2 regions of the Bacillus marinisedimentorum genome follow, and region 1 is predicted to be linked to the other one. Evidence: a T-box and tRNA genes for the amino acid it is inferred to sense, from the RefSeq annotation. Region 1 holds a T-box; the other holds one or more tRNA genes.
What was found. A T-box is a leader RNA that pairs with one kind of tRNA and senses whether it is charged. The one in region 1 lies ahead of leuS (leucine--tRNA ligase), so its partner is inferred to be a tRNA-Leu.

Region 1 (11,045 bases):
GCAGGGTGGCGCGTAATGGGTTATCGAAAAAGGCAAAAAAAATCCCCTCGCAATGAGGGGATTTTTAACACCGCAGGGGGCTCAACCATGCCACATCACCACTAAATGATTTAACGGTAACGGGTTTTATTGGAAACCAGCGGATCGCTTATACGATTTGACTGGAGGATCTAACAATTTTACTCCAATTCCGTTTGTGTGATGATATGTGTACGCTCCGTTTTGATCTGGCTTTCTGTTATGGCACTTCTCCATAACGTAAGAGCCGTCTCAATCATTCATGTTCCATGTTCCAATTTCTTCACATTCACACAATACTGTTTACTTGTGTTGCCACTTTCGACGTTCTCATGTTTCCGTGTTTCCATCTTTCCATGTTTCATGCGGGTGGTGGTTGTTACCTTTCCCGATTTTGGTTTGAGCAGATGAACGTTGGTTCGGTTTTACAGAATACGATGTGTAATGGGGGATGTTTTCCATATAATCGATTTGGTTTCCTCTCGGGTTTCTTTGAACCTATTTCATCGATCTCTTCGTTTCTGGTAAGAAAAGAAGTACTGCTTTCTTTTCCGCGCTTTGTTTCTGAAATCAATGGAATGAGTTTTGTTCATTGAACCTTAAAGGTCTTCATAACCGTTATCGGATTACAATTCATTACATCCGTTTTCCGATCTGTCGTCCCGCTGTCCAAATGTCATCCCTGCAATTCACTTTCACTGCCGTTGCCGGCGTTACTCGATTTTGCATTTGCCAGGACTCACCTGGTCTTTCATTCCTTTACGGAACGTGCCAAGATGGTTGAGTCCCCTGCGATGTTAATGCTTGTTTCTTTATCTTGATTTAAGTGTACCACTAATTATCTAAAAATTCAAATAAAAATGTGACAAAAATGTTAACGCTTACATTTGGAGCGGAATGTGGGCTGCCTTGAAAAATATTTTCTGCAAAAAAACAGGCTGCCCTTTGCGGACAGCTTCGATCAGGCCCTTTTCTCGAGCGCAAGCACAAAAGGAGGGCTGTTTTTTTGGTTGATGAATCCATATTGAAGAACGCTGACGGATTGCTGGTCTAGTTTTTTTACATAGGATAAGAGTTCGTCGCGTTCGGTTTTCCCTTCAGGATGTCCTGGATAAACGACAAGTATGATGATCCCGCCGGCTTTCATGCAATCGAGAAGCTGGGAAAGGGAGGAAATCGTAGATTCCGCCTTTGTCACAATTGACTTGTCACCCCCGGGCAAGTATCCAAGATTAAATATGGCAGCCTGGATTTCATTCAGCTTTTCGCTTGGGATATGCTGTTTCAAATTGCTATGGCTGTCAAGGCAGAGACGGACACGGCTGTCAAGGTGCCGGGCTTTTAGACGCTCCAGTGTTTTGGCCAGCGCCTCTTCCTGGATGTCGAACGAAAAGACAGTGCCGTCCGGACCGGCCAGTTCGGCTAGCAGAACGGTATCATGACCGTTCCCGGCAGTCGCATCAATTGCTGTATCGCCGGGGTGCAATGCTTCTTTTAACAAGCTGTGGGCAAACGGAATCACTCGCTCAAGCATATCATGCCTCCGCTTTAGCCCCGGCAAGTTCGTATTTCTTTCCCTGCCAGCTGTTTCTGCGTTCGAGTTCGGAATCAATGGCATTCAGGACTTCCCACTTTTTTAAGCTCCACATTGGGCCGATCATTAAATCGGGTGGTCCGTCCCCTGTAATACGGTGGACAATCATTTCCGGCGGCATGATTTCAAGCTGATCGACAACAAGGTTGATATATTCTTCGAAAGACAGGAATTTAAGAAGCCCTTTTTCATATTGCTTGACCATCGGTGTGCCTTTCAGCAAATGGAGGAGGTGGATCTTGATTCCCTGTACGTCAAGCTTTGCTACTGCACGTGCGGATTCCATCATCATCCCGGGTGTTTCCCCCGGCAGACCGTTGATGATATGGGAACACACCCTGATGCCGTGTTTCCGCAGTTTTTCGACGCCCTCAACATATGTTTTGAAATCATGGGCACGGTTGATCAAATCTGCTGTTTCCTGATGGACAGTCTGCAGGCCGAGCTCGATCCATAAGTAAGTCCGTTCATTCAACTCGGCAAGATATTCCACGACGTCATCCGGAAGGCAATCCGGCCGTGTGGCGATGGATAGGCCGACAACCCCTTCCTGTTCAAGAATGGGTTCGAATTTTTCGCGCAGCTCTTCAACAGGTGCATGGGTATTCGTGAATGCCTGGAAGTAGCCCATGTACTTGCCGTCCTTCCATTTTTCATGCATCTGGTCCTTGATCGTATTGAACTGTGTGATGAGATCTTCTTTCCGGTTTCCTGCAAAATCACCGGAGCCGGCTGCGCTGCAAAATGTGCAGCCGCCGTGTGCGACGGTGCCGTCCCTGTTTGGGCAATCAAATCCTCCGTCAAGGGATACTTTAAACACTTTATGTCCAAACTGCTTGCGCAAATGGTAGTTCCATGTATGGTATCTTTTTTGGTCATTAGAATAAGGAAACGGATTGATGCTTTTCATCCATTTTCACCCTTTCTGAACACACCTGGCCTTAAGCGAGGTGTAAAAAGTTATACTAAGGCATTTTAGCATGTTCCGCCTTTTTCTCCAAATGGAAAAGACATGCAGCTTCTGCCGGCATAAATAAGCAAAAAAGGTTTTGAGCAAACTAACCGCAAAAAGAAGGAGGGTTACAAATGGCGACACGCGCCTCAGTCGATGACCACATCCATCGGGCCGAAGAGGTCTTGACGTTTGCGGAAAAGCAATTAAATGAATCGAAAAAACAGGAGCATTATAACGAAGAAGGGTATTCACAGGCACAGCTTGAGCTTGAAAAGCTTGCATACGATCTTGATACATTAATGCAAAGCGGAAATCAGCAGCAAAAGGAGCAGGTGTACAGAATTCAGCTGCAAGTCCGGCAATTGCAGCAGCATATGATTCTGAACGAGTTTTAATTTTTTTCAATTTACTTTGCGAAAACAGAACGGAGAGGGACAGCTTTTTGAGGCTGTCTCTCTCGGTTTTTTCTCTTAAAAAATTGTACAGTAAGAATGGGATTTTTTTATTGCATCTTTTGAAGGAAATGACTAAAATTATTTTGGTATGCGAAGGATTATTATGCAAGAGGAGGGTGGACATGCCAAAAGCACTGTGGCTGCTTGTTGCCGGCATGGTAATCAACGTAACGGGGGCTTCGTTCCTATGGCCGCTCAATACTATTTATATACATGAACATTTAGGGAAATCGTTGGCAGTTGCAGGGCTTGTGCTTATGTTTAATGCAGGTGCAGGAATTATCGGCAATCTTTTCGGCGGAACCCTGTTTGATAAAATTGGCGGATACCGGACGATTATAAGCGGGATCTTGCTTACTGCAACAGCAATAACGTCTATGATTTTCTTCCACCAGAATTTTTATGCCTATGCGATCTTGATGGCAGTGCTCGGCTTCGGAGCCGGAATGATTTTTCCAGCCATGTATGCGATGGCAGGAAGCGTATGGCCTGCAGGCGGCCGTAAAGCATTTAATGCCGTTTATGTCGCCCAGAATCTCGGGGTGGCAATTGGTGCCGCCGGAGGCGGACTGGTTGCGTCGTATAAATTTGAATACGTATTTATCGCAAACACCGTCATGTACCTTGCGTTTTTAGCGCTCGCTGTTTTTGGATTCAAAGGGATTCAGGACGGGCAGGTTGATCACGGGGCAAGCCCGACAAGTATCCTGAACCATGCTTCTTCCGTAAAGAGCAAAAAACGTCTCCAGGCTTTAATCCTCCTCAGTTTCGGATATTTGCTGGCGTGGATGGGTTATGTGCAGTGGCAATCGACTATTGCTGCATATACACAGGAGCTTAATATTTCGTTAAAGCAATACAGCTTGCTGTGGACGATCAACGGCGCGCTTATTGTTCTTGGCCAGCCGCTCCTCAAATTTGCTGTAGACCGTCGAGTTAAAACAATCAAAGCCCAGATTTTGACAGGGCTTGCCATTTTTATTGCTGCCTTTGCAGTAGCAGGGCAGGCAGTTGAATTCACCGGATTTGCGGCTGCAATGGTCATACTTACAATCGGAGAGATGTTTGTCTGGCCGGCGGTGCCGACCGCAGCTAATGAACTGGCGCCAAAAGGCAGGCAGGGCTTTTACCAGGGGATTGTCAACAGCACGGCGACAGGGGGCCGGATGCTGGGACCTGTACTTGGAGGCCTGGTTGCCGATATGTTTGGCATGCAGATTCTCTTTACCCTCCTGATCGGTTTCTATGCAGCTGCTATGGCTGCAACGATTGTATATGACAGAAAGCTGAAAGAGATTGAAGCCGCCAAGCCCGAGCCTGTCGTTTCAGGAGTATGAGGCGCTTTGGCCAGAACGCATTTTGATTGATGATAAAGGAGGGAATTCCTTTAGACGACCTGCTATGTGTACACCGGGCCGGTGGTCTCCGCATTTCTTGACTTGACAGTCGGGAAGGCCTATATTTAGAATTAAGATATTATGGAAACGGCTTAATAACGATGAGAAGGATTAGTAGTGGCAGAATAGGGTCCAGAGAGTTGGCGGCCGGTGCAAGCCAACCCTGATTTCTCCATGAACTCGCCTTCAAAGTTGCAGGTCTGAAACAGATAAAGTAAGATCTGCCGTCCGTCCGCGTTAAGGATTGATAAGCGGGTGCTCTATGCACTAAACCGGGTGGTACCGCGGGAAGGATATGATGCCTCTCGTCCCTTTATCAGGGATGGGAGGCTTTTTTTAGCCGTATTATTGGAGCCAAACACGATGAAGGAGGAAATTTCATGTCATTTGACCACAAAGCGATTGAAAAGAAATGGCAGCAGTATTGGGAAAAAAATAAAACTTTCAAGACGGTGGAACAGCAGGATAAGGAAAAATTTTATGCCCTTGATATGTTCCCGTATCCATCAGGTGCCGGACTTCATGTAGGGCACCCTGAAGGCTATACGGCAACTGATATTTTATCCAGGATGAAGCGGATGCAGGGATATAATGTGCTGCATCCGATGGGCTGGGACGCGTTCGGACTGCCGGCTGAACAGTATGCCCTTGATACCGGAAATGATCCGGCCGAATTCACCGAGCATAACATCAACACGTTCCGCCGCCAGATCAAATCTCTCGGCTTCTCATACGACTGGGACCGTGAAATCAATACGACTGATCCCCATTATTATAAATGGACGCAGTGGATTTTCTTGAAATTGTATGAGCGCGGGCTGGCATATGTAGATGAGGTGCCGGTGAACTGGTGCCCGGCACTCGGCACTGTCCTTGCCAATGAAGAAGTCATTGACGGAAAAAGTGAACGGGGCGGCCATCCGGTTGAACGCCGGCCGATGAAGCAGTGGATGCTGAAAATCACCGAATATGCGGACCGCCTGCTTGAAGACCTTGAGGAGCTCGACTGGCCGGAAAGCATTAAAGAAATGCAGCGGAACTGGATCGGCCGGTCAGAAGGGGCTGAGGTCGATTTTGCGATCGAAGGCTCTGCAGAAGGGTTCACCGTCTTCACGACCAGGCCTGATACATTGTTTGGCGCCACGTATTGTGTGCTGGCCCCCGAAAATCCGCTTGTTGATGAAATCGTGACGGAAGAGCATAAAGCTGCTGTTTATGAATATAAGCAAATGGTCCAAGCGAAAAGCGACCTTGAAAGGACTGACCTTGCCAAAGATAAGACAGGTGTATTCACCGGTGCTTACGCGGTCAATCCGATCAATGGCAGCAAGCTGCCGATATGGATCGCCGATTATGTGCTGATGAGTTACGGCACTGGTGCAATTATGGCCGTTCCGGGACATGATGAGCGCGACTGGGAATTTGCCCGAAAATATGATTTGCCGATTGCGGAAGTCGTTGAAGGCGGAAATATCGATGAAGAAGCCTATACAGGAGACGGTAAGCACATCAACTCCGGGTTCCTTGATGGGCTCGGAAAAGAAGAGGCGATCGAAAAAGCCATTGAGTGGCTGGAAGATAAGGAAAAAGGCACGAAGAAAACAACATACCGCCTGCGTGACTGGCTGTTCAGCCGCCAGCGCTACTGGGGGGAGCCGATTCCGATCATCCACCTGGAGGATGGAACGCTGAAGCCGGTGCCTGAAGAGGATCTTCCGCTCATGCTTCCGAAACTGGATGAAATCAAACCGTCCGGAACAGGTGAATCTCCGCTTGCCAATGTGGAAGAGTGGGTTAATGTCGTGGATGAAGAAACCGGCATGAAAGGCCGCCGCGAGACGAATACGATGCCGCAATGGGCCGGTAGCTGCTGGTACTACTTGCGTTATATCGATCCGCATAACAACAGCAGCCTGGCCGACCCGGAAAAGCTGAAAACGTGGCTTCCGGTTGATATTTATATCGGCGGGGCGGAACACGCTGTCCTTCACTTGCTTTACGCCCGTTTCTGGCATAAAGTCCTGTATGATGCAGGGATCGTTCCGACAAAAGAGCCGTTCCAGAGCCTCTTTAACCAGGGAATGATTCTTGGTGAAAACAACGAAAAGATGAGCAAGTCTCGCGGCAATGTTGTGAATCCGGATGATATCGTGGAAAGCCATGGCGCCGATACGCTGCGCCTGTATGAAATGTTCATGGGACCGCTTGAAGCATCGATAGCATGGTCTGAAAACGGCCTTGACGGTTCACGACGCTTCCTGGATCGGATCTGGCGCCTATTCGTCACTGAAAATGGAGCCCTGAATCCAGCGATATCGGATGCACAGTCGAACGACACCCTTGAGCGTGTCTATCACCAGACCGTGAAAAAAGTGACAGAAGACTTTAATGAGCTGCGTTTCAATGTCGGCATTTCGCAGCTGATGGTGTTTATCAATGAAGCATATAAAGCAGAAACGATGCCAACGACTTACATGGAAGGCTTTGTGAAGATGCTGTCACCGGTGGCTCCGCACCTTGCAGAGGAGTTATGGGAGAAACTGGGGCATGCTGACACCATTACGTACGAAGCATGGCCAACGTATGATGAGTCAAAGCTCGTGGAAGACGAAGTGGAAATTGTGGTTCAGCTGATGGGCAAGGTGAAGCACCGCATGAATATTCCTTCCGATGCCAATAAAGAACAGATGCAAGAGCTTGTCATGAATGATGAAAACGTCAAGGAAATGCTCGAAGGCAAGACGATCCGCAAAGTGATCGCCGTGCCTGGCAAGCTGGTGAATATCGTAGCAAATTAATGAATTGAAGAAAGCCATGTTTTGCCGTAACCTGGTTCAGTCAGCGGGAGAAAAAATGAACATAACACAACAATTGGCGGACGAAATCGCATTTGATTTCGTCCTTTCTTTTTGGCTCTATTAAATGCGGCTGTTAATTTCCGCTGAATCGTCCATATATATGTGTACTGGTCCGATTAGAGGAACTCATAACATCTCAGGAAGAGGACAAAAATAGTTTTTTGCCGGCAGGGCTTTTTCGTTGATTAATAAGCATGAGGCGATTATGATAAAAATCAGCTCGACAAATATTTTCCTGCACTCCTTGCTCAATTGCAGTGCTAAAGGGGGAGAAAGCTGTGAACAATGAAATGTTCAGCAAAGACCGGCTCTCTGAAAATTTCAGGGACTACATAGCCAAAAACCGGAATCATTTCACTAAAACACAGGCAATGAATAGTTATTATAAATTGGTAGTCGGCTCGATTTTAGACGATCAAATCAATAAGAACTCTGAAATTGTCAGGCGGATACGGAATCTGGAAGAAGCGTATCAGGAAGTATATATGGAAGAGTGAAGGCAGGCTGAAGCCTGTTTCCCGACAGCTTCCGGTAAGAGCGTGGCTGGCCGGGTTTGCTTTTTCCTGCAAGAGGAAAATCATTAAAGTAACCAGATGAACACAGCCAAATATAACAAAAAGCGGCAGGCATGCATGAACGAAGAGGTTGAGGTGATGTTGATGGAATGGTTTGTAGTTATTGCTGCAGCAGCTTTAGGTTTGCTGGCAGTCTGGCAGGTCTATATCAAACCAAGTCTTCATATAAAAGAATTCAAAGGAAATATAACGGATTGCGGCCGATATTGCCTGATTGACATACGCGACTTCATCAGTGCGTATCGCAGACCGGCCGAAGCCGCGCAAAATATTCCGCTTCCTTATTTGCAGCGGGAAGCAAAGTCGAATGCGGTTTGCCAACAAGATATTGTCCTTATTTGCGAAGGGCGGAGGGCTGCACGAATAGCCGCCCGTATTTTGAACAGATACGGAAAAAATGAAATATTTTATGTGACAGTCTAACCTCCGCGGCGCGGAGGTTTTGCTTTTTTGGCATCCTGCAGGAGGGGCGATGGTGGTAAATATCGGCATATAAAATTGGTTTATTACTTCCGGCAGAGTGAAATAAAGTAGTATCGCATGTCCTGCAGTTTGCAGGTGGAGGGAACATTCATGGCCTTTATCTTTATATTGATGTATTTTCTTGCTGTCTATCTTGTCATTCGGATTTCGACTGTGTTAATGGAACTAACCGGCCTGTCTCATGAAGTCGCGCGGTTTCAGACAATTTCCATGCTGACGGGTACGGGTTTCACCACCTCAGAAAGTGAATTGGTCATCTCCCATCCGGTACGGAGGCGGATCGGGAGCTTTCTGATCCTATTCGGTGCCTTCTCGCTTGCCGTAATAATCTCGACAATCAGCCAAATTTTATCGAACAGTTTCCGTACGACTGAATTGATGTGGGTCATCATTGGCATGCTCTTCTTTTTCTTTTTTATCCGCATAAAAGGAATCCAGTACTATATCCAGGAAAAATTCAAGGCCGAAATCAGGGAAACCTTTGAGCTCCCGGAAATGACTGCCAAAGAAGTATTGTACTTAAGCGACAACGATTTAATCATTAACATTCCCATTCATCCGGGGTCCAGGTATCTCGGGGAAAATGCCGATGATGTCATCGAAGAAAAAGAGGATGTTAACCTTCTTTACTTGATAAGGGGGGATATGAAGATCCGTGAAAAGCTGTATGAGACGGAAATCCAGGAAGGTGACACACTTTATCTTTATGGGGACAAGGAAGCAATCAAAGTGAAATTTTATCACGAGCTGAAGGAAAAAGTCGATCAAAGCAACAGTGAGATCCCAATTGAGTTATAAAAGCGATTCTGCAATTTTATCGGGCACTGGACTCCCGGCCAGAGACCGATGGAGTGCAGTGTTTTTACTGTAAAGGGTGTGTCAAACACAGCTGTTGGTTTCTTTGCCGATGGAGGACTTATCTGATGAAAACTCCACCGCAGGCGACAGCATGATTTGATATTGACATTCATGAAGACTCAAAGTTTCCAATACGGTTTTATTGTCAATTTTTAATAAAAAAACCTCCATTTCGCCAAAGGGTTCGACAGGGCGGATGTTGTATTTTTCCTCTATGGAGGTGGCGTATGCTTAAAGTGAAAATAGTGGATGAAGCGCACGAGGAGGACTTGCAGAAAGGTGTGAATGCTTTTTTGGAAGAGGTTGACGAGCACGCCGTAAAAGATATCAAATTCCATACGGCAATAGCGGGTGATGAGAACGCGGGTTTCGAGTACCTGTATTCAGCGATGATCATTTATAGGGAATCGGACTGAACGAGAGAGGTGCGAATTAGCACCTCTTACTTCATTCAGACGTCAGGACCCGGATGCATACAGTCCTGCATTCATCCCGGCAATCCGGCCTGTGATCAGGGCTGACGTAATATTATAACCGCCTGTATAGCCGTGGATATCAAGAATTTCCCCGCAAAAGAACAATCCGGCCATTTTTTTTGAACTCATTTCTTTCGGATTGATTTCTTTGACACTTACACCGCCGCCAGTGACAAATGCTTTTTCAATCGGGAGTGTGCCGTTGACCGTGAAAGTGAATTGTTTTACAGCCTTTGCCAGTTTGCGCACCAATTCAGCACTGATTTGGCCGCCCGGTGTGTCAGCGCCAATATCGGATTGGTCCAGCAAAAACAGCATATATCGCTCAGGAAAATACCCTTTCAATACATTTTTCATGGCCTTTTTTGGATGATCCTTCAGCATTTTGGCAATTGTTTGGAACACAGCTTCCTCATTGTCGTCAGGTTTCACATCGAGGCGCATTTCCACGTTTTCCGTATTGAACTTCTTCATTGTCTTAACGACAAATTGACTGCAGCGAAGGACGGCCGGGCCGGAAATGCCGAAATGGGTGAAGATCATATCCATCCGGTGTGTGACGGCTGTCTTCCCTTTCGGATTAATGACGGAGAGGGATACATCACGCAGCGACAGCCCCTGGAGGCTTTTGTTTTTAATAAATGGTTCAGCAGATGTGAGCGGAACCTCTGTCGGATACAAATCAGTCACGGAATGTCCGGCTTTTTCAGCCCATGCATACCCGTCACCGGTCGACCCGGTATGTGGTACTGACTTGCCCCCGACAGCGATAACGACCGCTTTTGCATCCACGTTGATTCCGTCGTTCAGCGTAATTCCCGCCGTTTCCCCTTTTTCATAACGGACAGTTTTGACAGGTGTATTTGTCCGGATATCAACGTTATGTCTCTTCAGCTCCCCCAGTAATGCATCCACAACGGATTGGGCTTTGTCATTGGCCGGGAACATACGGCCGTGGTCCTCTTCTTTCAATTCCACGCCAAGATTTTCAAAAAAGGCGATGATATCTTCATTATTGAAGATGGAAAATGCACTGTATAAAAATCTGCCGTTGCCCGGAATGTGTTTAATGATTTCTTCGGCGGGCAGCCTGTTCGTCACGTTGCAGCGGCCGCCTCCCGAAATGGCAAGCTTGCGGCCAAGCTTATTTCCTTTGTCAACTAGAAGGACCCTGTTGTTATGTTCGGCGGCGGCGATGGCTGCCATTAAGCCGGAAGGCCCCCCGCCGATTACGATCGCATCATATTTCATCATTTCACCAGCTTCCTCTTGGTTCAGCATTTACTGCCAGTACTTTTTTTATAGCAGTATTGGCCCGTGATTTCAAATTAACTGTTATAATGAGATTTGTTTGAGACGAATGAGGGAATGGTTTT
Region 2 (9,390 bases), on a different contig from region 1:
GGCTATAATAAAAATAGCTTTTCTGCAAATTGTCTGCGGCAAGTTTGGAGAAAGAAGGAGGAACTCATCCATGAGCTTTTTACTTATTCTCGGTGTCATCCTGGCATTTCTGGCCGCCATCTTCACAGCAGGCTATAATGACCGTCCAGGATCAAACCGATAATAGAAAGAAATGCGCAAGGCGCCGGGAAGCGGCGTATTATGCCATGAAAAAACGACCTGTCATCAGGTCGTTTTTTATTTCTCAGGAAAGGCCCGGGAAGCGCTGCTGTCTCAAAGCCTCATATGCAATAATGGCTGCTGTGTTCGAAAGGTTGAGCGAGCGGATATTGCCTGTCATCGGCAGCCGCAGGCACTGGTCCGGATATTTTTCCGGAATTTCATCAGGCAGTCCGGTTGTTTCCCGGCCGAACACGAAAAAGAGTTCCTGATCCGAATTGCTGAAGTCCGCATCCGTAAACACATTCTTGCCGAACTTTGTTATAAAGTAAAAATTGCCGCTGCTGTATGCCTGGAACAGCTCATCCAACGAGTCATGGTAATGGATATCAACATGCTCCCAGTAATCGAGACCGGCCCTTTTCAGCATTTTATCATCAGTTGAAAACCCAAGCGGCCTGACAAGATGCAGTGATATACCGGTTCCTGCACACGTCCTTGCAATGTTTCCTGTATTCGCCGGGATCAGCGGCTGGAAAAGCACAATATGAATTCCCACAGTTGTCACCTCAAACAGAACTTATAAATAGGTTTGTACTTTTCCTATTATAGCATGCGGCACCTTTTTTATAGAAATCGGCCTTTCGCCTGCAAATTGAACCTCCGGATGGTTCAACTATCATCGACAATGTGAAAGAATTTATACTGGATATTCGGAGTCCAGGCGGCTGAATCTTCATAGGACCAATACCGCATGCGGCTGTTATTCGTATGGGCATTTACAAGCGGCATTCCGGCAGCATCCTTCGCTACAACAATCGTATTATGGTCCCATTTGCCGTCACCTTCAAAATCATAGCAGATCACATCACCAGGCTGCAGAAGATCTGCTGATGCCATTTCCTTCCCCCGCAGTCCTGTTTTTGCGCCGCTCAAGTACCAGCGGAGCGAATGAGCAACAGCCCAGGAATAACTCCAATTATTGTTCCGGTACCACCATCCCTTGCTTCGGTTCGGGTACCCGCTCATTGGCGCTCCTCCCGCATACAGGCACTGTGATATAAAGTTGGTGCAATCGACATCGAACTTTTTAAAATTGGGATTATAACTGTTCCACCATCGTTCAGCATATTTCACCGCAGCCAGCCTGTCATAATAAAAAGGAGATCTCTCTTCGTTCCCGCTTTCACTCCAATCGATGGAAGGCGGCTCTTCTGGCTGCTGCTCGATCACCGCCCGGTCCGACTTCAATTTCCCGCTTTTGAATTCGGCTTCGCGATGTTCTATTTCTTCTTCTATATATAGATGTTCTTTTTGTTTAAGCAAATATTCATGGTGCAAAGCATATTGGATAATCTCACTTTCTTCATAACGGAGCAGGCTGTAAATTTCACCGGTCGTCTTTGCCTTCACAATTTCTGCTACCCTGTTTTCCAGCAGCCTTAGCCTGCGTTCAGTTCCTTCCAGCTTTTGTGCAGGAAATACTTTGTTCTCCTCCGTTCCTGCAAATTCATGAACCTGCGTTTTCCAGTTCTTTTTCAACTCATGCAGCCAATCCATCAGGCAGTTCTCCCCTGAATTTATTTTAAGATATACATATGCAGATAAAAACAGGGGCGTGCACCTATGGAAAAAGCAAGAAATAGAGCTTATGGGCAATCCTTAGCAGGCAAAAAAAAAGCGCCGTTTGGCACTTCTAACTGATTTTTTCGAGAGCATCTTCAATTTGGAGGAGCTGCTGCTTCTTTTCCAATCCGCCGTTGTAGCCGACTAGCTCACCGTTGCTCCCGATGATCCGGTGGCATGGAATGATAATTGGCAAAGGGTTTCGGTTCACAGCATTGCCTACAGCCCTGACAGCCCTTGGTGCATTTACAGCCTGTGCAATGTCTTTGTATGACCGGGTTTCACCGTATTCAATCCGTAAGAGCTCGCTCCATACCTTTTTCTGAAAAGGTGTCCCCTGGAAATCCAGCGGAAGCTGAAACTCTTTTCTTATGCCGGCGAAATAGTCGCTGAGCTGGCTTTGCGCATCGAAAAGCATTTCTGCATTCTGCTCCAGCTCAACTGTGTAAAACACTTTTTTGGACCAGGCGGATAAAAGAGGCAGCGCACTCTCACTGTCTCCGAAATGAATTTTACAAATTCCCTTTTCAGTGGAAACAATAGTGACTGCTCCCATCGGGCTTTCCATTTCATCGAAATAGAGGGTTGGCTTTCCTGTCATCCTATCCCTTCTTTTCCATTACTTTTTCAATATCTTACAGAAAAAAGACAATAATTACGAAGCGTAAAACAGAGCTTATTTAAGCATTTCCAGTCCTTTATCGATTTCTTCCATTACTTTTTCATCGTTTTCTCGCTTTTTCGCCTGTATAAGAAACTTTTCGGCATCTTCACTGCCTATTTTTCCTAGGGCCCAGGCAGCAGTGCCTCTAATCACCGGCCTGGGGTCTTCTTTAACGAGGCGCTTTAAATCAGGTACCGCTGATTCATCCCTGTAGTGGGCAAGAGCAATAATGGCATTTCGCTGAATCGGTTTCTTTCCGCGCCACGATCCTGCAATGGGACCGAATTTTTCTTTGAACTCCCGGTTGGAAATGCTGAGAAGCGGTTTAAGCTCCGGTTTCACAACCTCCGGATCCGGTTCCATCTCCGGGTGGAAATGAAAATCCACTTTTTTATTTTCCGGGCAAACGAGTTGGCACGTATCGCATCCATAAACTCGATTTCCAATTTTATCGCGGTACTCATCTGCCAGGAAGCCTTTCGTTTGCGTCAAAAAAGCGATGCATTTGCTTGAGTCAAGCTGCCCCCCCTGGACAATTGCCCCGGTCGGGCAAGCATCAATGCACTTATTGCAGGTGCCGCATCTGTCTTCAATAGGTGTATCCGGTTCAAAAGGGATGGTCGTAATCATTTCACCAAGGTAAACATATGAGCCTAGCTCGGGAGTTATGATGGAGGTGTTTTTCCCGCTCCAGCCAATCCCTGCCCGTTCCGCTGCGGCACGGTCGGAAAGTTCGCCGGTATCAACCATTGATTTCACCTTTGCTTCCGGTACTTTTTCCAAAATGAAGGCTTCGAGCTTTTGCAGGCGGTCCCTCAGGACATCATGATAGTCCAGTCCCCAGGAAGCCCGGGCAAACAAACCGCGCCGTTTTTCCTTTGTGCTCCGCGGAGCGTCCTTCATTTTGGAGGGGTAGGCAAGTGCAATCGAGATGATTGATTTTGCCTGCGGCACCAGCAGCTCCGGATTGGTCCTCTTCTCGATGTCAGGTTCTTCAAAACCGGACTGGTACCCCAATTCCTGCTGGTTTTCAAGCCTCCCCTTCAGCGTTTGAAAGGTGTCAGCACTTGCAAAGCCGATTTTGTCAATGCCGATTGTTTTACTATATGCGATTATCTCTTCTTTGAGCTGGGCGGTATTCATGGATTTCACCTCTTTTTCTTAAAAATGGGCGGACAGCTTACTTTTTGATTCCAAGTGTCCGAAGCCTGTTCAGCGCAGCGGCGATTTCATGCCGGCGCGGCCTGGCCAGATCGCCCGGATGCTGCCCTTTGGATAACGTAAAGGAGCCGGGCCCCTCATTGTCCATCTTTTCTTCAATGAAATCAAGTAAAGCGGGGATTGCTGCTTCTTGCCGGCTTAATCTTTTTTCTCTTTCCAGAAAAAATAAGATTTCCGCTATCATCCTTGTCTGGCTTTGATCAACAAGCTGTTCTACATATTGAAGCTGAATGTCGCTCCTTCCATACTGGATCGACGATAAACCCCTTGCTGTCACTTTCGATTTCTTGCCTTTTCTGCTGTCAAGGCTTTGCGGCAGCGGAATGCGCTCACTGATAGCAGTAAAGCTCCCGCCTGCTTCGCTCTCTCGCTTAAATTCGATTTTCCTGGCAATGTCCCGGGCCTCGGCTGTCACGTCTGCAGGTATATACTCTTCCATCCGGATAACTTTATCGGCAACATCGAAATAATCCCCCGAACCGCCCATGACAAGGATAGTCGAGATGTTCCGCTCTTCATACAGGTGCTTGACCCGATCGATAAAAGGCGTGATAGGTTCCTTCTCTTTTGCAACGAGCGCCTGCATTCTTGCGTCCCTGATCATAAAGTTGGTGGCACTTGTATCTTCATCAATCAATAGGACCGATGCCCTGGATTCCATACCTTCCATTATATTAGCGGCCTGAGAAGTGCTTCCGCTCGCATTTTCGGTCGTAAACGAATGGGTGTTTTTCTCGTAAGGAAGGTTATTAATGAACGGTGAAATATTAACTCCCGTTATCTTCCGCCCGTCTTCAGCCCTCACTTTCACAGCATCGGGATGGCTGAGGACAAACTCTCTTCCATCACCTTCAATATGATCATAAACGCCAAGCTCGATCGCCTTCAAGAGGGTACTTTTTCCATGGTATCCTCCGCCGGCGATGACGGTGATTCCCTCTTTCACCGCCATCCCCGTGACAGGATCTTCCTTATGAGGGACCTGTATCTCCACTGACATGCTTGCAGGACTCACAAACGGAACAACTTTCCCTTCCCTCAGCGGCCGGCTGCTCACTCCGCTCTCGCGCGGAAGTACGGCACCATCGGCAATAAATGAAATGATTCCGTTTTCCTTCATATAACCCCGGATTGCCCCCTGCTGGTCAGCGAGCCGATGTGCACGGGAGAGTTCACTTGTATCAATATTAAAGATGCTTCCCTGTAAAATCGCAGGGATTTCTTCAAAAAACAATTGCTCTGCCTGTTTGCCGAGCACCCGCCGACCGCGGGCGGGAAGCCCGATGGAAAGGCAAAGCCCAATCTCTTTATCATTTATGGACACAGCAGTCCGCTCTAACACTTCCTGGCCCGGTGCATCAATCATAATCAATCCGCTCTTCCCTGTCCCGCCTGCACCCTTGCCGCCTTTCTTCCTGATTTCCCTGGCAGCAAGCCGCGCAATAAAATCTTCTGTTCGGATCTTCCGGTGTTTTGTGTCATCCCAGCTTGCCTCATAACCCGCATTCTTACGCGGGACCAGTACACGGATTTTTGAAGGGGAGGCAAACGGATCACCCTGGACATAATCTACAGCAAGCCTCCAGCTGCCGAAGGTATAAGTCCCCTGAATGTCTTTATATGCCTTATAACCCTTACCATCAATCTTCCGCAGCAAATGCCGCAGTTTTTCCATCATCCATCACCTCTGTCAATCTATTTCAAGTGCAGTGCTTCCATATGCTACACTGATTAAAAGAGCCTATAGGAGGAACGCACAATGCCCAATGTTTCAATCTCGCCTAAAGTGAAAGAACATATTCCCGATTTCAAAATAGGCTGCATTACCTATCATGATATCGTGATTGATGATGCACCTCAAATGATAAAAGGAAGGCTGCAGCTGTATCAGGAATCCCTGCAGCTCGACCTGGATGTCAAACAAATAAACGACTTTCCCGGCATTCATGAATGGCGGCAAGTGTTCAAGCAGGCAGGAACGGACCCGTCCCGATACAGGCACTCTGCCGAAGCGCTCTACCGCCGCCTGAAAAAAAAGGATACCATTCCGCTCATCCATTCTGCAGCCGATATCAACAACTTCTTTTCCCTGCAATATGAAATCCCGGTCGGCATCTATGACATGGATAAGCTTGCCGGCGATGTGACGATTGATATCGGAACCGGTGAGGATCAATACAAAGCCTTGAACGGACGTGATATGAACATGCAGGACAAACTCCTCTCAAGGGATGACACCGGCTCTTTCGGAAGCCCGATCACCGATTCTGCTAGAACAGCCGTCACAAAAGAAACAGCAAACGCCCTTCAGCTGTTTTATCTGAGGCCGTCCATGAATCGTGACGAAGCAGCACAACTGCTCGAAGCCGCCGGCAAAATGTTCACTCAGGTCCACGGAGGCACAAGAGAAACAAGAGTGATTGAATAAACTGGCTCTCCGCCTGCTTGCACTATTGGCAAGCAGGTCATTTTATTCCTCTATAATGTAATGCTCCTACGCACATTAAAAAACGCAATGCTTCATTAAAAACGAAACACTGCGTTAGTCACAAGGTTTAAGTATAAAAATTTAGAATGGAGCGGGTGATGGGAATCGAACCCACGACATCAGCTTGGAAGGCTGAGGTTTTACCACTAAACTACACCCGCATAATTAATCAGATATATAAAGTTGTTTGTGTTGCCGACAGTCATGCCTCTTCCTCTGCCAGCTTACTCAGAGATGATTAATGCGTCGAGGCAACTCGTAGCTTATTCAAAGAAGTAACCCTCGTGGCTGAGGTTTTACCACTAAACTACACCCGCAAAGTGTTTTTCCATCGGAATGATTATTATTATATTGAAATTCAAATCATATTTCAAGGGGCAAATCTGAAAAATGTCGAAAATAGGCGTTGCAGCAGCATCGAATCAGATATTCATCCTTGGGCCAGGATCGCAGTAATCAAAAACTGATGGGTCAACCTATCAGTCGAGTGTCTTTGTCACACCCCAGATCCTGTCAAACCCGCCGTAATTATTCAAAGCGATATCCAGGTCATGAAAATAACGGTGAAGCTCCAGAATGTGACTCTTTTGCTCTTCGTCCATGACAGCCTCCGAAATCCGCTGAATATCCTTCAAATCGGTCTTTAAGTTTTTACTACCTACAGAAGAAACGAACTCTTTTGTCTTCACCGTTACATTTCTAGCCATTTCCCTTTGCTCATTCCAATTGACACTGTTAATCCCACCGTATCCTAGTGTTTCATTGTAAAAATCGTGTGTTTTTGCAACGAACCTTCCGACATCCTGATTCTGTTTGCCAATGGTGGCCTGAATTTCTTCGACTTTTTCTTTTGATACCGTGTTATTGTTTCCTGTTCCCTCATCGATCTCTTCCCCGCTGCCAGTTGCCATCATTGTATAAATTGAGAAAGATGAGACTGCAAGTATTGTCATGCTTATGATTATCGTCCAGAATAGGCTTTTCTTTTTCATTTTTCAGCCTTCTTTCTTTAGGCAAGTTATGGTCTGGCCTATCTAACCAGTCTCTATTAAAATAGTAACAGACTTTCATCCAAATACCAATAATATACATTTGGTCACTGAATGTATATACTCCAATTTCTTGATTAAGTAAAACCCTGATACTGATTGACAGTCTAGGCTATAAAAAAACCCCCGCATCAAAACGGGGAAAAGAAGAACCGCAGAAAATAAGCGGTCTCGATTGTGGATATTAATACCGGCGGCCGGGGTCGAACCGGCACTCCAGAAGGAACACGATTTTGAGTCGTGCGCGTCTGCCAATTCCGCCACGCCGGCAAAGTATAATGGCGGAGAAGGTGAGATTCGAACTCACGCGACGGTTGCCCGCCCTAACGCATTTCGAGTGCGCCCCCTTATAGCCACTTGGGTACTTCTCCAAGGTTTATTATTTAAAAACTTGCAGCCATCACACAATGGATGCTGATAACTTTTGAATCCTCAGTCTGCCCTCTCCGTGCAATAGATCAGGAAGGATACAATACAAGTCATCGTATGAAAAAAGACCCTTTCACTTTAATGAAAGAATCCTTTTTCACAACAACTGAATTGTTGGGCAATACCGGTGGCCGGGGTCGAACCGGCACTCCAGAAGGAACACGATTTTGAGTCGTGCGCGTCTGCCAATTCCGCCACACCGGCATAATAAAAATTGGAGGCGGTAACCGGATTTGAACCGGTGATAAAGGTTTTGCAGACCTCTGCCTTACCACTTGGCTATACCGCCTTAATGGAGCGGAAGACGGGATTCGAACCCGCGACCCCCACCTTGGCAAGGTGGTGTTCTACCACTGAACTACTTCCGCAATAATGGCTGGGCTAGCTGGATTCGAACCAGCGCATGACGGAGTCAAAGTCCGTTGCCTTACCGCTTGGCTATAGCCCAATAAGAGTTTACTGCATCCTTTATGGGGCGACTAATGGGAATCGAACCCATGATGTCGGAGCCACAATCCGATGCGTTAACCACTTCGCCATAGCCGCCATGTTAATTGGCAGGGGCAGTAGGAATCGAACCCACACTGGAGGTTTTGGAGACCTCTGTTCTACCGTTAAACTATGCCCCTATATGATCTTTTGTGAATAAAAAATGGTGGAGGAGGGCGGATTCGAACCACCGAACCCTGAGGGAACAGATTTACAGTCTGCCGCGTTTAGCCACTTCGCTACTCCTCCATATGAAAATGGTGCCGGCCAGAGGACTTGAACCCCCAACCTACTGATTACAAGTCAGTTGCTCTACCAATTGAGCTAGACCGGCACACAAATGGTGGCTCGAGACGGAATCGAACCGCCGACACGAGGATTTTCAGTCCTCTGCTCTACCGACTGAGCTATCGAGCCATACTGTAGTGTACATGAACTTACTTAATCATTCGGCCTTACATAGTTACCTGTCTCTTCCTCTGCCAGTTTAATCAAGGAAGATCATGCGTCGAGACAACTCGATGTGGACTCAGAGAAGCGGATGCTCGTGACTGAGCTATCGAGCCATACTGTAATGCACTTAACCATTCGGCCATTTCACTTCAAAAATGGCGGTCCGGACGGGACTCGAACCCGCGACCTCCTGCGTGACAGGCAGGCATTCTAACCAACTGAACTACCGGACCATATTTGGTTGCGGGAGCAGGATTTGAACCTGCGACCTTCGGGTTATGAGCCCGACGAGCTACCGAACTGCTCCATCCCGCGATGATATGAATAAAGTGTTACTTTGTATCCTGGAGTTACGCAGTTAAAAACTAACTGTCTCTTCCTCTGCAAGCCTATTCCGGGATGATTGATGCGTCGAGACAACTCGAAGCGGATTCATAGATGTATCGCTCGTTGCTCCATCCCGCGATAATATAGAAACTTTCAGATTTGGAAAGCATATGGTGGAGGATGACAGGATCGAACTGCCGACCCCCTGCTTGTAAGGCAGGTGCTCTCCCAGCTGAGCTAATCCTCCGATATAGTGAAGCGATATGCCAGGAATGCCTGGCATTCACTTCTGTCAGTGACCCCTAGGGGATTCGAACCCCTGTTACCGCCGTGAAAGGGCGGTGTCTTAACCACTTGACCAAGGGGCCAATTTAATATGGCGGAGAGCGAGGGATTCGAACCCTCGAGACGGCGGTAGCCGTCTACACGATTTCCAATCGTGCTCCTTCGGCCACTCGGACAGCTCTCCATTGGCTCCACAGGCA

Region 2: it encodes a tRNA-Leu, which carries the amino acid that the T-box ahead of leuS (leucine--tRNA ligase) is inferred to sense. The anticodon was not compared.

What each region holds. Positions count from the first base shown of each region.
Region 1 covers NZ_LWBL02000029.1:39,218-50,262, reverse strand. Annotated here, with positions in the region: gene A4U59_RS09015 (tetraprenyl-beta-curcumene synthase family protein) at 1-56, shown strand, start outside; gene mnmM (tRNA 5-(aminomethyl)-2-thiouridylate-methyltransferase MnmM) at 980-1,552, opposite strand; gene mnmL (tRNA modification radical SAM protein MnmL/YtqA) at 1,554-2,522, opposite strand; gene A4U59_RS09000 (DUF2524 family protein) at 2,699-2,962, shown strand; gene A4U59_RS08995 (MDR family MFS transporter) at 3,145-4,359, shown strand; T-box leader at 4,512-4,735, shown strand; gene leuS (leucine--tRNA ligase) at 4,800-7,217, shown strand; gene yvfG (protein YvfG) at 7,556-7,774, shown strand; gene A4U59_RS08980 (hypothetical protein) at 7,871-8,275, shown strand; gene A4U59_RS08975 (TrkA C-terminal domain-containing protein) at 8,426-9,133, shown strand; gene A4U59_RS08970 (sporulation protein Cse60) at 9,421-9,609, shown strand; gene A4U59_RS08965 (BaiN/RdsA family NAD(P)/FAD-dependent oxidoreductase) at 9,652-10,920, opposite strand.
Region 2 covers NZ_LWBL02000081.1:752-10,141, forward strand. Annotated here, with positions in the region: gene trmL (tRNA (uridine(34)/cytosine(34)/5-carboxymethylaminomethyluridine(34)-2'-O)-methyltransferase TrmL) at 245-727, opposite strand; gene A4U59_RS20400 (amidase domain-containing protein) at 832-1,719, opposite strand; gene A4U59_RS20405 (methylated-DNA--[protein]-cysteine S-methyltransferase) at 1,856-2,386, opposite strand; gene queG (tRNA epoxyqueuosine(34) reductase QueG) at 2,462-3,592, opposite strand; gene A4U59_RS20415 (ABC-ATPase domain-containing protein) at 3,630-5,345, opposite strand; gene A4U59_RS20420 (B3/B4 domain-containing protein) at 5,430-6,098, shown strand; tRNA gene A4U59_RS20425 (tRNA-Gly) at 6,246-6,319, opposite strand; gene A4U59_RS20435 (hypothetical protein) at 6,638-7,150, opposite strand; tRNA gene A4U59_RS20440 (tRNA-Leu) at 7,396-7,477, opposite strand; tRNA gene A4U59_RS20445 (tRNA-Ser) at 7,487-7,578, opposite strand; tRNA gene A4U59_RS20450 (tRNA-Leu) at 7,759-7,840, opposite strand; tRNA gene A4U59_RS20455 (tRNA-Cys) at 7,852-7,925, opposite strand; tRNA gene A4U59_RS20460 (tRNA-Gly) at 7,930-8,004, opposite strand; tRNA gene A4U59_RS20465 (tRNA-Gln) at 8,010-8,084, opposite strand; tRNA gene A4U59_RS20470 (tRNA-His) at 8,108-8,182, opposite strand; tRNA gene A4U59_RS20475 (tRNA-Trp) at 8,192-8,265, opposite strand; tRNA gene A4U59_RS20480 (tRNA-Tyr) at 8,290-8,374, opposite strand; tRNA gene A4U59_RS20485 (tRNA-Thr) at 8,384-8,459, opposite strand; tRNA gene A4U59_RS20490 (tRNA-Phe) at 8,467-8,542, opposite strand; tRNA gene A4U59_RS20495 (tRNA-Asp) at 8,735-8,811, opposite strand; tRNA gene A4U59_RS20500 (tRNA-Met) at 8,817-8,893, opposite strand; tRNA gene A4U59_RS20505 (tRNA-Val) at 9,077-9,152, opposite strand; tRNA gene A4U59_RS20510 (tRNA-Glu) at 9,202-9,273, opposite strand; tRNA gene A4U59_RS20515 (tRNA-Ser) at 9,283-9,374, opposite strand; tRNA gene A4U59_RS20520 (tRNA-Asn) at 9,377-9,390, opposite strand, start outside.